Regions from separate parts of the Cupriavidus sp. USMAA2-4 genome, predicted to be linked through region 2. Evidence: predicted binding sites of a transcription regulator. Region 2 holds the regulator's gene; the other holds the start of a gene.
What was found. The regulator FNR, encoded in region 2, switches genes on or off when oxygen is low (the NO sensors DNR and NnrR bind a similar motif). The targets are predictions, from matches to a motif close to TTGATNNNNATCAA.
Positions count from the first base shown of each region.

Region 1: a site for FNR is predicted at 2,486-2,499, ahead of BKK79_RS02520 (universal stress protein). Genes of this name have one in related genera too.

Region 1 covers NZ_CP017748.1:567,344-571,754, forward strand. The annotation lists partial or broken gene BKK79_RS02500 (MBL fold metallo-hydrolase RNA specificity domain-containing protein) at 1-126, opposite strand, end outside; gene BKK79_RS02505 (flavodoxin family protein) at 174-701, opposite strand; gene BKK79_RS02510 (phasin family protein) at 1,158-1,679, shown strand; gene phbB (acetoacetyl-CoA reductase) at 1,618-2,424, shown strand; gene BKK79_RS02520 (universal stress protein) at 2,582-3,037, shown strand; gene BKK79_RS02525 (XpsR family transcriptional regulator) at 3,095-3,658, opposite strand.
Region 2 covers NZ_CP017748.1:4,152,174-4,156,584, forward strand. The annotation lists gene ccoG (cytochrome c oxidase accessory protein CcoG) at 1-1,401, shown strand, start outside; gene BKK79_RS18490 (hypothetical protein) at 1,524-1,742, shown strand; gene BKK79_RS18495 (hypothetical protein) at 1,739-1,984, shown strand; gene fnr (fumarate/nitrate reduction transcriptional regulator Fnr) at 2,060-2,785, opposite strand; gene BKK79_RS18505 (sulfite exporter TauE/SafE family protein) at 2,866-3,624, shown strand; gene BKK79_RS40415 (hypothetical protein) at 3,651-4,031, shown strand; gene scpB (SMC-Scp complex subunit ScpB) at 4,237-4,411, shown strand, end outside.

The DNA of each region.
Region 1 (4,411 bases), 910 kb from region 2:
GCGCAGGCGCAGCGCCTTGTAGCCCTGGAACAGGCCGCAGTCGATCATGACGCGGCGAACACCCGCTTCCAGCACATACTTCGAGCCGGTCACGGTATCGGTGGCACCGAGGAAGCGGAGTTGCATCGCCATCCGTGCGAAGGGAGGCCGCGGCGGTCAGGCCGGCGCCAGGCTCAGGCCTCGTGCGGCGACAGCCAGGCGCGCCGTGCGCCGCCGTCCGCCTGCGCGGCGGCCGCGATCTGGCCGACGAAGCCATCCAGCATCTCGCGCGCCTCGCCCGTCTGCACCTGGCGTTGCAGCAGGGCCAGCACCGGCTGCGGCACCTTGCCGCTCAGCCGCGCCACTTCCTCGATGGCGTTGAAAGCGCCGCGCGAGGCCATCAGGCAGACCACCGCGAGCCGTCCCTGCACGCGCCCCTGGTCGGCGAGGAAACTGCGCATCGGCGCGGCCAGCCGGCCGATCCAGATCGGCGTGAGCAGCACCACCTGGTCATAAGCCGCGAGCGGCCGGCCGTCGTAGGCGTAGGCGACATGGCGTTGCAGCAGGTTATCGACCACGCAGCGCACGTCTCCCGCCAGGCCGGCGCGGCTGCGCACGTCACGCACCTCATGGACCTCGGCGCCGAGTTGGGCCGCCAGCTGCTCGGCCACCTGGCGCGTGGTACCGGTGCGCGAGTAGAAGACGATGACGGTGTTTTCCATGTCTGTCCTGCCTTGCCGAAGCGTTGGATAAGTGGCCGCAACGCGGGTGGCTGCAACGCGGCGCGCGGCCCGGGACGGGCGGAACCTTACCTGCGCGGCGCGCACCTTGCCGATAGTCTAGGCATTGCGCCCGGCACGAGCTTGATACACATCAAGCCGGCCGACGCCCCCGCACCTCGCCGCACCTTGCCGCACCCTGCCGCGTAGCTTGTGGCATTCCCCTCTTTCTTCGGGCTGGCGGCGCCTTCTGCCGCGATCCGCGCCTTGCCACGCCGTGCGGTGCCGCTCCTTGGCAATGAAATTGATACGTATCAATCCGCCGCCGGCCACACTGCCTAGAATGAGTCATTCCTTACCACGCGGCCCGCGCCCTCCGGGGCATGCGGCCATGCGCCACGGCGGCATCGCCGCCGCGCAATGCCCCATCCACGTCGCCAAGCCAACCAGGAGGCCTCCATGGCAAATCCCAACGACATTCCCTTGGAAGTATTCCGCACCGGCATGCAGGCTGCGCTACGCGGCACCCTGCTGATGCTGGAGCGCCAGCAGCGCCTGCTGGCGTTCCAGCTCAAGGCGGTCGACCAGGCCATCGCCGGCTCGAAGGAAATCGTCAACGAGGTATCGCACGCCGGCACCGTCGCCGACCTGGCGGCGCTGCCGGCGGCGCTGATGCGCCAGCAGACCGAGCAGTACACGCGCCTCTGCGAGGAGTACACGGCGCTGGCCAGCCACAACCAGGCCGAACTGGCCGAGCATCTGCGCGAAGCCGGCGATAGCTGGCAGAAACTGCAGGGCAATGCCACCGCCGGCCCGCAGTTCGCGATGCCGATGCCCGCGCCGGTGCAGGAGTGGTTCGACCGCTTCGGCCAGTTCAATTCGGTGCTGACCAATGCCTTCCTGCAGCCGAACGCGGCGCATGCCAACGGCGCGGCCGGCCACGAAGCGGCGGCGCGCGCAAGGAGCCGCCGTGGCGAATGAGCGGAATGCGCGCATCGCCCTGGTGACGGGAGGCATGGGCGGCCTCGGCGAGGCCATCGCCGCCCGCCTGCATGCCGCCGGCCACCGCGTCATCGTGACCCACTCGCCCGGCAACGATCACGTGCAGGCGTGGCTGGACGGCCAGCGCGCGGAGGGCCGCGACTTCGCCGCCTTCGGTGTCGACGTGGCCGACTATGACGACTGCCAGCGCTGCGCCAGCGAGATCCTGGCGCGCTTCGGCACGGTCGACATCCTCGTCAACAATGCCGGCATCACGCGCGACCGGACCTTCAAGCGCATGGAGAAGGCGGAGTGGGACGACGTGCTGCGCACCGACCTGGATTCGGTCTTCCATATGACCAAGCCCTTCACCGACGGCATGAGCACACGCGGCTGGGGACGGATCATCAATATCTCTTCGGTCAACGGTTCCAAGGGTGCCTTCGGCCAGGCCAACTACGCCGCGGCCAAGGCGGGCATGCATGGCTTCACGAAATCCCTGGCGCTGGAACTGGCCGGCAAGGGGGTGACCGTCAACACGGTGTCACCGGGCTACCTGGCGACCAAGATGGTGACCGATGTGCCGGCCGAGATCCTGCAGGCCAAGATCCTGCCGCAGATCCCGGTCGGGCGCCTGGGGCGCCCGGACGAAGTGGCGGCGTTGATCGCCTACCTGTGCTCCGATGACGCCGGTTACGTGACCGGCGCCAATATCGCCATCAACGGCGGCCAGCATATGCAATGATCGCACGCGCCGGCACCTCGCCGGCGCAAGCGCTTGTCCGCCCGGGCGGGCCCCGCCGGTCTTGACGGGCATCAATGTGCCAGCCGCCCGATCACCTAACCTTGGGGCACGGGGATGCCCCGCCCCCAACAACCTGCCCGTTTCCTGGAGACTTGCCATGTACCAGCGCATCCTGCTTGCCGTCGACGGCAGCCGTTCCTCGGATCTGGCCCTGAGCCAGGCCATCACGGTCGCCAAGGCCACCGGCGCCGAGGTCGAGGCGATCTTCATCGCCGACAACAGCGATCTGTTCTTCGACGTCGGCTACTTCGACCCGTCCAAGATCATGGACAGCATCATGGCAGCCGGCAACGAAGCGCTGTCGGCTGCCGCGGCGCGCCTTGCCGCCGAGGGCGTGCGCCACAGCACCAGGCTGATCGACAAGCCGGTGGGTCCCGGCATGATTTCCGACACCATCATCCAGGAGGCTGTGCGCTGGGATGCCGACCTGCTGGTGCTCGGCACCCACGGCCGACGCGGCGTGAAGCGCCTGGTGATGGGCAGCGTGGCCGAAGGCGTACTGCACAAGAGCGGCAAGCCCGTGCTGCTGATCCGCAGCGAAGCCCCCGACTGAGCGCAGCGCGCCGGCGGCGGACAGTCCCGCGAGCCGGGGCCGGCCGCCGATCGGCCGTCAGTTCGGGAAATCGCCCGGCTCGAGCCAGCGCGCGATATAGCGGCCCATGGCCTCGAGCAGCACGTCCGAGGTCAGCCCCGACGCGCCCGCCAGCGCCGGACAGATCACCCAGGTGGTGCCGTCGGCCTCGAACAGGCGCAGGGTCTTGGCCAGGTCGGCGGGCTGCAGCACGTAGTCGCGTGCGCTGGCGCGCTCGAGGCCGAAGGCGCGCACATAATCCTCACGGTGCCGCTCGCCCAGGCAGACCACGAGCTTGGGCCGCCAGCGTCGCCGGATCTCGCTGATGAAGCGGAAACGCCCGCCGTTGCGGCAGCGCTCCAGGTAGCGCTGCTTGGGCACGAGTTCGGGCTGTCCGCGGAAGGCCTTCGACCAGGGCTGGTCGCCGACCAGATGAGCCGGCAACGGGAACAGGCTCAGCTTGAATTCGGCGCCACCCGGTGCGTAGAGATGATTGGCGTAGTAGTCCTGCCAACTGCTGATTTCTCGGGACGGGCCCAGGACCTGGGTGCGCGCGGCGCACATGATGCGCGCCACCTTCTGGTGCGACTGCCAGCGTTCCATGGCTTCGCGGTTAGTCGCGCGGAATGCGGCATCCCATGCGCCGGGATGCCGCCGTGGAATCAGCGGTGCCAGCAGCGATTCGGTCCAGGGATGCGGTGTGCTATCGCAAAACCAGATCGCCGCAGCGGGATTACCCCCTTCCATACCCACATAAGAAGCAAAATAAACATCCAATTGCTCACCAGAGAATATTATCTTCTGTTCTATTTCCATACCTTTTACCGCTTGGTGGAACTTGAGATGCCCTCGCATCGGAACCCAAGGCCCCGGCTGCGCCGCGGGCGGTGAGATACCCGCAAATGCATCGGCACAACAATGATGGGTAGAACGGCAACAAGAACAAGCAGCATTCGCTGGCAATCCCAAACTCCGCGATATCCGCAGTGCGCCCTGGCGGGGGCGGCGGCAGGCCGCGCCGGAAATCCCTTCGCCGATGGCGGGGAAAGCCTGGAACCAGTCGATCCGCATCGGTGAATCCCAGGGAGGACGGCGCCGGACCGCTGCCGGCGCGGGACCAGGATCCGAATCGACTGATCGCGTAACGGATCGCGTATGCGCGAAACACTTGCTAGGCGGTCGAAGATTCTGCGTGAGAATAGATTTCATCGCTCCCCTCTTTTGGGGGATCGATGCCCGCACCTTTTCCCTTCTCAAGCGGGGTAGGTCAGCGAGAGAATGCGCACGAGACAAGACGGCGTCGATCCGTGCCAATGCCGCCCGCAGCGCGTAGCGGCAGTCTTCCGCGCGGTCTTC
Region 2 (4,411 bases):
TCGGTCGACGAGGCGTTGTATGAAGTCCGCCGCAAGATCTACCCGCGCTCGGTCAGCGGTGCCTTCTCGAACTGGCGCGTCTGGCTCGTGCTGCTGACGCAGCTGATCTACTACGGTACGCCGTGGCTGCAGTGGAACGGGCGCCAGGCGGTGCTGTTCGACCTGGGCGCGCGCAAGTTCTATATCTTCGGGCTGGTGCTGTGGCCGCAGGACGTGATCTACCTGAGCGTGCTGCTGGTGATCTCGGCGCTGGCCCTGTTCCTGTTCACCGCCATCGCCGGCCGGCTGTTCTGCGGCTATGCCTGTCCGCAGACGGTCTATACCGAGATCTTCATGTGGATCGAGCGGCATGTCGAAGGCGATCGTTTCGCCCGCATCCGCCTCGACGGCGATCCGTGGTCGCTGCGCAAGCTGCGCATCAAGGCGACCAAGCATCTGCTGTGGATCGTGGTGGCGCTGTGGACCGGTTTCACCTTTATCGGCTATTTCGCGCCGATCCGCGAGCTGGGCGGGCAGGTGGCTGCGTTCGCGCTCGGGCCCTGGCAGGCCTTCTGGATGCTGTTCTACGCCTTCGCCACGTGGGGCAACGCGGGCTTCATGCGTGAGCAGGTGTGCAAGTACATGTGTCCCTACGCGCGCTTCCAGAGCGTGATGGTGGACCGCGACACCTTTGTCGTCACCTACGACAGCGGCCGCGGCGACCCGCGCGGCAGCCGCTCGCGCAAGGCCGACCACCGCGCCGCTGGGCTTGGCGACTGCGTCAATTGCAGCATCTGCGTGCAGGTCTGCCCGACCGGCATCGACATCCGCGACGGCTTGCAGTACGAGTGCATCGGCTGCGGCGCCTGCATCGATGCCTGCAACCAGGTGATGGACAAGATGGACTACCCGCGCGGGCTGATCCGCTACACGTCGGAGAACGCGATGCGCAAGGGCTGGTCGGCCCAGGCGACGCGCAAGCGCCTGCTGCGTCCGCGCGTGATGATCTATTCGGCGATCTGGCTGGCACTGCTGGCGGGCTTCGCCATCTCGCTGTCACTGCGCACGCCGCTGAAGGTGGATATCATCCGCGACCGCGGCAGCCTCGGGCGCGAAGTCGAGGGGCGCTGGGTGGAGAACGTCTACCGCCTGCAGCTGATCAATACTAGCGAGGCGCCGATGCAGTTCACCATCCGCGCCGACAGTGCGGAACTCGGCAAGCTGCGCGTGGAGTCCGACGGGGCGACCGGCGAACTCGCACCGACCTCGAACCGCCTGCTGGCCATCCGCGTGCGCGTGCCGCTCGAGCAGGCGCGGCAGGGCACGCACAAGATCCGCGTGACGGTGCAGGGCGGCCAGGAGGAGGGGCATGTCGTCGAGGTGAACCAATCGACCAGTTTCATCGTGCCGCGCGACCTGTAGGGCGTGCGGAGGGGATTGCCGCAGGGCAGACAAGCGGGGCGGCCACGATGCCGCCGTGCGTAACAGCAAGGAGCGAAGCCATGCAAGGACCCGCCCGACAATCATTGACGGACGCCGGCACGATGCAGCAGGCCGTGCGGCCGTGGTGGAAGGAACCCTGGCCCTGGCTGCTGATGAGCGGGCCGCTGGCGGCGATGGCCGCCTGCGGCGTGACCATCTGGCTGGCGATGACGCATCCCGACAAGCCGATCGAGGAGGGCGTCAGCCGGCACGGGCTGGTGGTCGAGCGGCAGGGCGCGGCGCGGGCAGTGTCCGGCGCGACAGCCACGGAGCGGCCATGAGACTGCGCTGGCTGATGTGGGTCCTGTGGCCGGCCTTCCTGGTCGCCGGTGTGGCAACCGCCGCGGTGTTCTCGCTGGTGGATCCAAGCGATCTCAGGCTGTTCGGGCGGCCGGTCGAGGCCTCGCGCGAGGCGGTCTACACCATCGGCTTCCTGCTGGCCTGGCTGCTGTGCTCGCTGTCGAGCGCCCTGACCTTTTATACGATGCCGGTGCGCCTCGGCGATACCGACGAACTGGAGTAGGGGATGCGCGCAGGCCGAAGGGCTGGGCAGAACGGGGCCTGTCGAAGGCGCCGGATGCCTGCGCCCTCGGCTTGGTCAGCAGCTCTTGCCGTAGATCTGCTTGATGCCGGGTACGTCGACCAGCTTGACGTGGCGCTGGCGGATCTGGATCAGCCCGGCCTCGGCGAAGCGCGAGAACAGGCGGCTGACGGTTTCCAGCTTGAGGCCGAGATAACTGCCGATTTCCTCCCGGCTCATGCGCAGCACGAACTCGGTCGACGAGTAGCCGCGTTCCGACAGGCGCTCGGACAGGTTGACCAGGAAGGCGGCCAGGCGCTCCTCGGCGCGCATGGAGCCGAGCGTCAGCAGCATGACCTGGTCCTGCGTGATCTCCTTGCTCATCATGCGCAGGAACTGCTGCTGCAGCGACGGCACGGTGGTCGACAGGGTCTGCAGGTCGTTGAAGCGCATCACGCAGACCTCGGTGTCTTCCAGTGCGGTAGCATCCGACGCGTGCTGCATCTCGCCGAGGCCGTCGAGTCCGACGACTTCGCCCGGCAGGTGGAAGCCGGTGATCTGCGAGCGCCCGTCTTCCATCGTCACGTGTGTCTTCAGGGTGCCGAAGCGCACCGCGTAGACTGCGCTCAGGGGTTCGCCGAGCCGGTAGAGCGTCTCGCCCTTGTGGACTCGCACGCGTTCCTTCACCAGCGAGTCGATCTTTTCGATGTCGTTGCGGTTCATGCCGACCGGCACGCACAGGTGTCCGAGCGAGCAGGACGAGCAACGGGGCGACATCGCGGTGACGGGGATGGAATTGAGCAAGCCGGGGCCTATTGTCGTTGAGCTGCGAGGGCGCAATTTCTGCATTTTACTGTGTGAAGGCATCCGAAGGGGAGCGAAAGTTGACTGCGGCGGTCTTTTTCAGTGTTTTTCTGCTGGCCTTGCTGGGTGGCGTGCACTGCGCAGCCATGTGCGGCGGCATTGCACTGGCGGTCGAGCGGCCGCAGGCGGAAGCGCCGGTCGTCGTGCTGCGCAGGCCGCGGGACTGGTTGCGTGAACAGTTATCCATGCATGCGGGGCGGGTGGTGACTTACATGCTGCTCGGTGCCGCGCTGGGCGCGGTCGGCGCCGGTGCCTGGCGAGCCCAATACCTGCCGCTGCAGCGCGGCCTGTTTGCCGCTGGCAGCATGGTCCTGCTGGGCACCGGCCTGTGGCTGCTGGCCGGGCGCGCGCCGCAGTTCGCCGCGCTGGAGCGCTTGGTGGCGCGTGGGGCCGGAGCCCTGGCAGGCCGCCTCCGCGGGCGGCGCGCCGGTGCCCCGTCCGCCCCGATTCAGGTCCGCCCGCGCTTGCTCAGGCGTTTCGGCATCGGTCTGGCGTGGGGGCTGGTGCCGTGCGGCATGGTTTACGGTGCGCTCACCCTATCGTTGCTTGCCGGCAACGCGTTGTCGGGGGCCTTGCTGATGGGGGTATTCGGTCTCGGGACCTTGCCCAACCTGCTGATGTTGTCCGGCCTGTCCGGCGCGTTGCGCGGCTGGTCGCGCCGGCCCTGGGTGCGCGTCGGTGCCGGCGTGGCAGTGATGGGGTTTGGTGCGGCCGGGCTTGTGCGGGCGGCGATGTTGCCGCACACGCTCGCCGCACACGGCTTCTGTGTGGTGTTCTGAAGGGGGTTCTTCTGTTTTGGTGATGCGTGAGGCACTTTGTCGGGTGTGCCGAAGGCGCCGCGCTGGTGATCGGCGGTTGCAGCGCCGGGCCGGAATGCCCTACAATCGGCAGCATTGCAGTATCTATCGCGCTGGCGCTGCCGCGCGCATGGCCGGGCAACTCGAACGGCCGTCCTGAGGCCAGTCCGGGCAGAATGTTGCTGACGGACGTAGCCACCTCGCAGCAAGCCATGCCGGTTGACAAGATCTCCGGTTCAAAAGACCGGCTGGGCGTTGCGCGACGGGAGGTGCGCAACACCGTGCGGATGACTGCATCGTTCTTGCGGCGGAAGGGGTTGGACCCGTTCGCGCCGATCCGCCGCTCCAGAAGGGCGGTGCAACGCAAGAGGCCTTTCGGCCGGCGCTGAGGCCGGCAGCAGGGCAATTCTCCGCCGGACTGACCCGGCAACCCGAAGCAGAATAAGATGGGCGCGCGGCTTTCATGCGGACGGCATGCCGGCCGGCCGCGCAATGAGATGGCGATGGCGCTTCGGCCTCGCTGGATCCGAAATCCCCGAATCCTCCGGCGGTCCGCCGGGGGCAGGTGCAAAGACAGGCTGCACACATCCGTATATGAATACCCAAGAGGCGAAAATCGTCCTCGAGACTGCGTTGATCTGCGCGCAGGAGCCCTTGCGCGTGGCGGAACTGCGACGGTTGTTCGCCGATGAGGTGGCTGCCGACACCATCCGCGTGCTGCTGGACGAGTTACGTCTGGATTGGCGTGATCGGGGCGTGGAACTGGTGG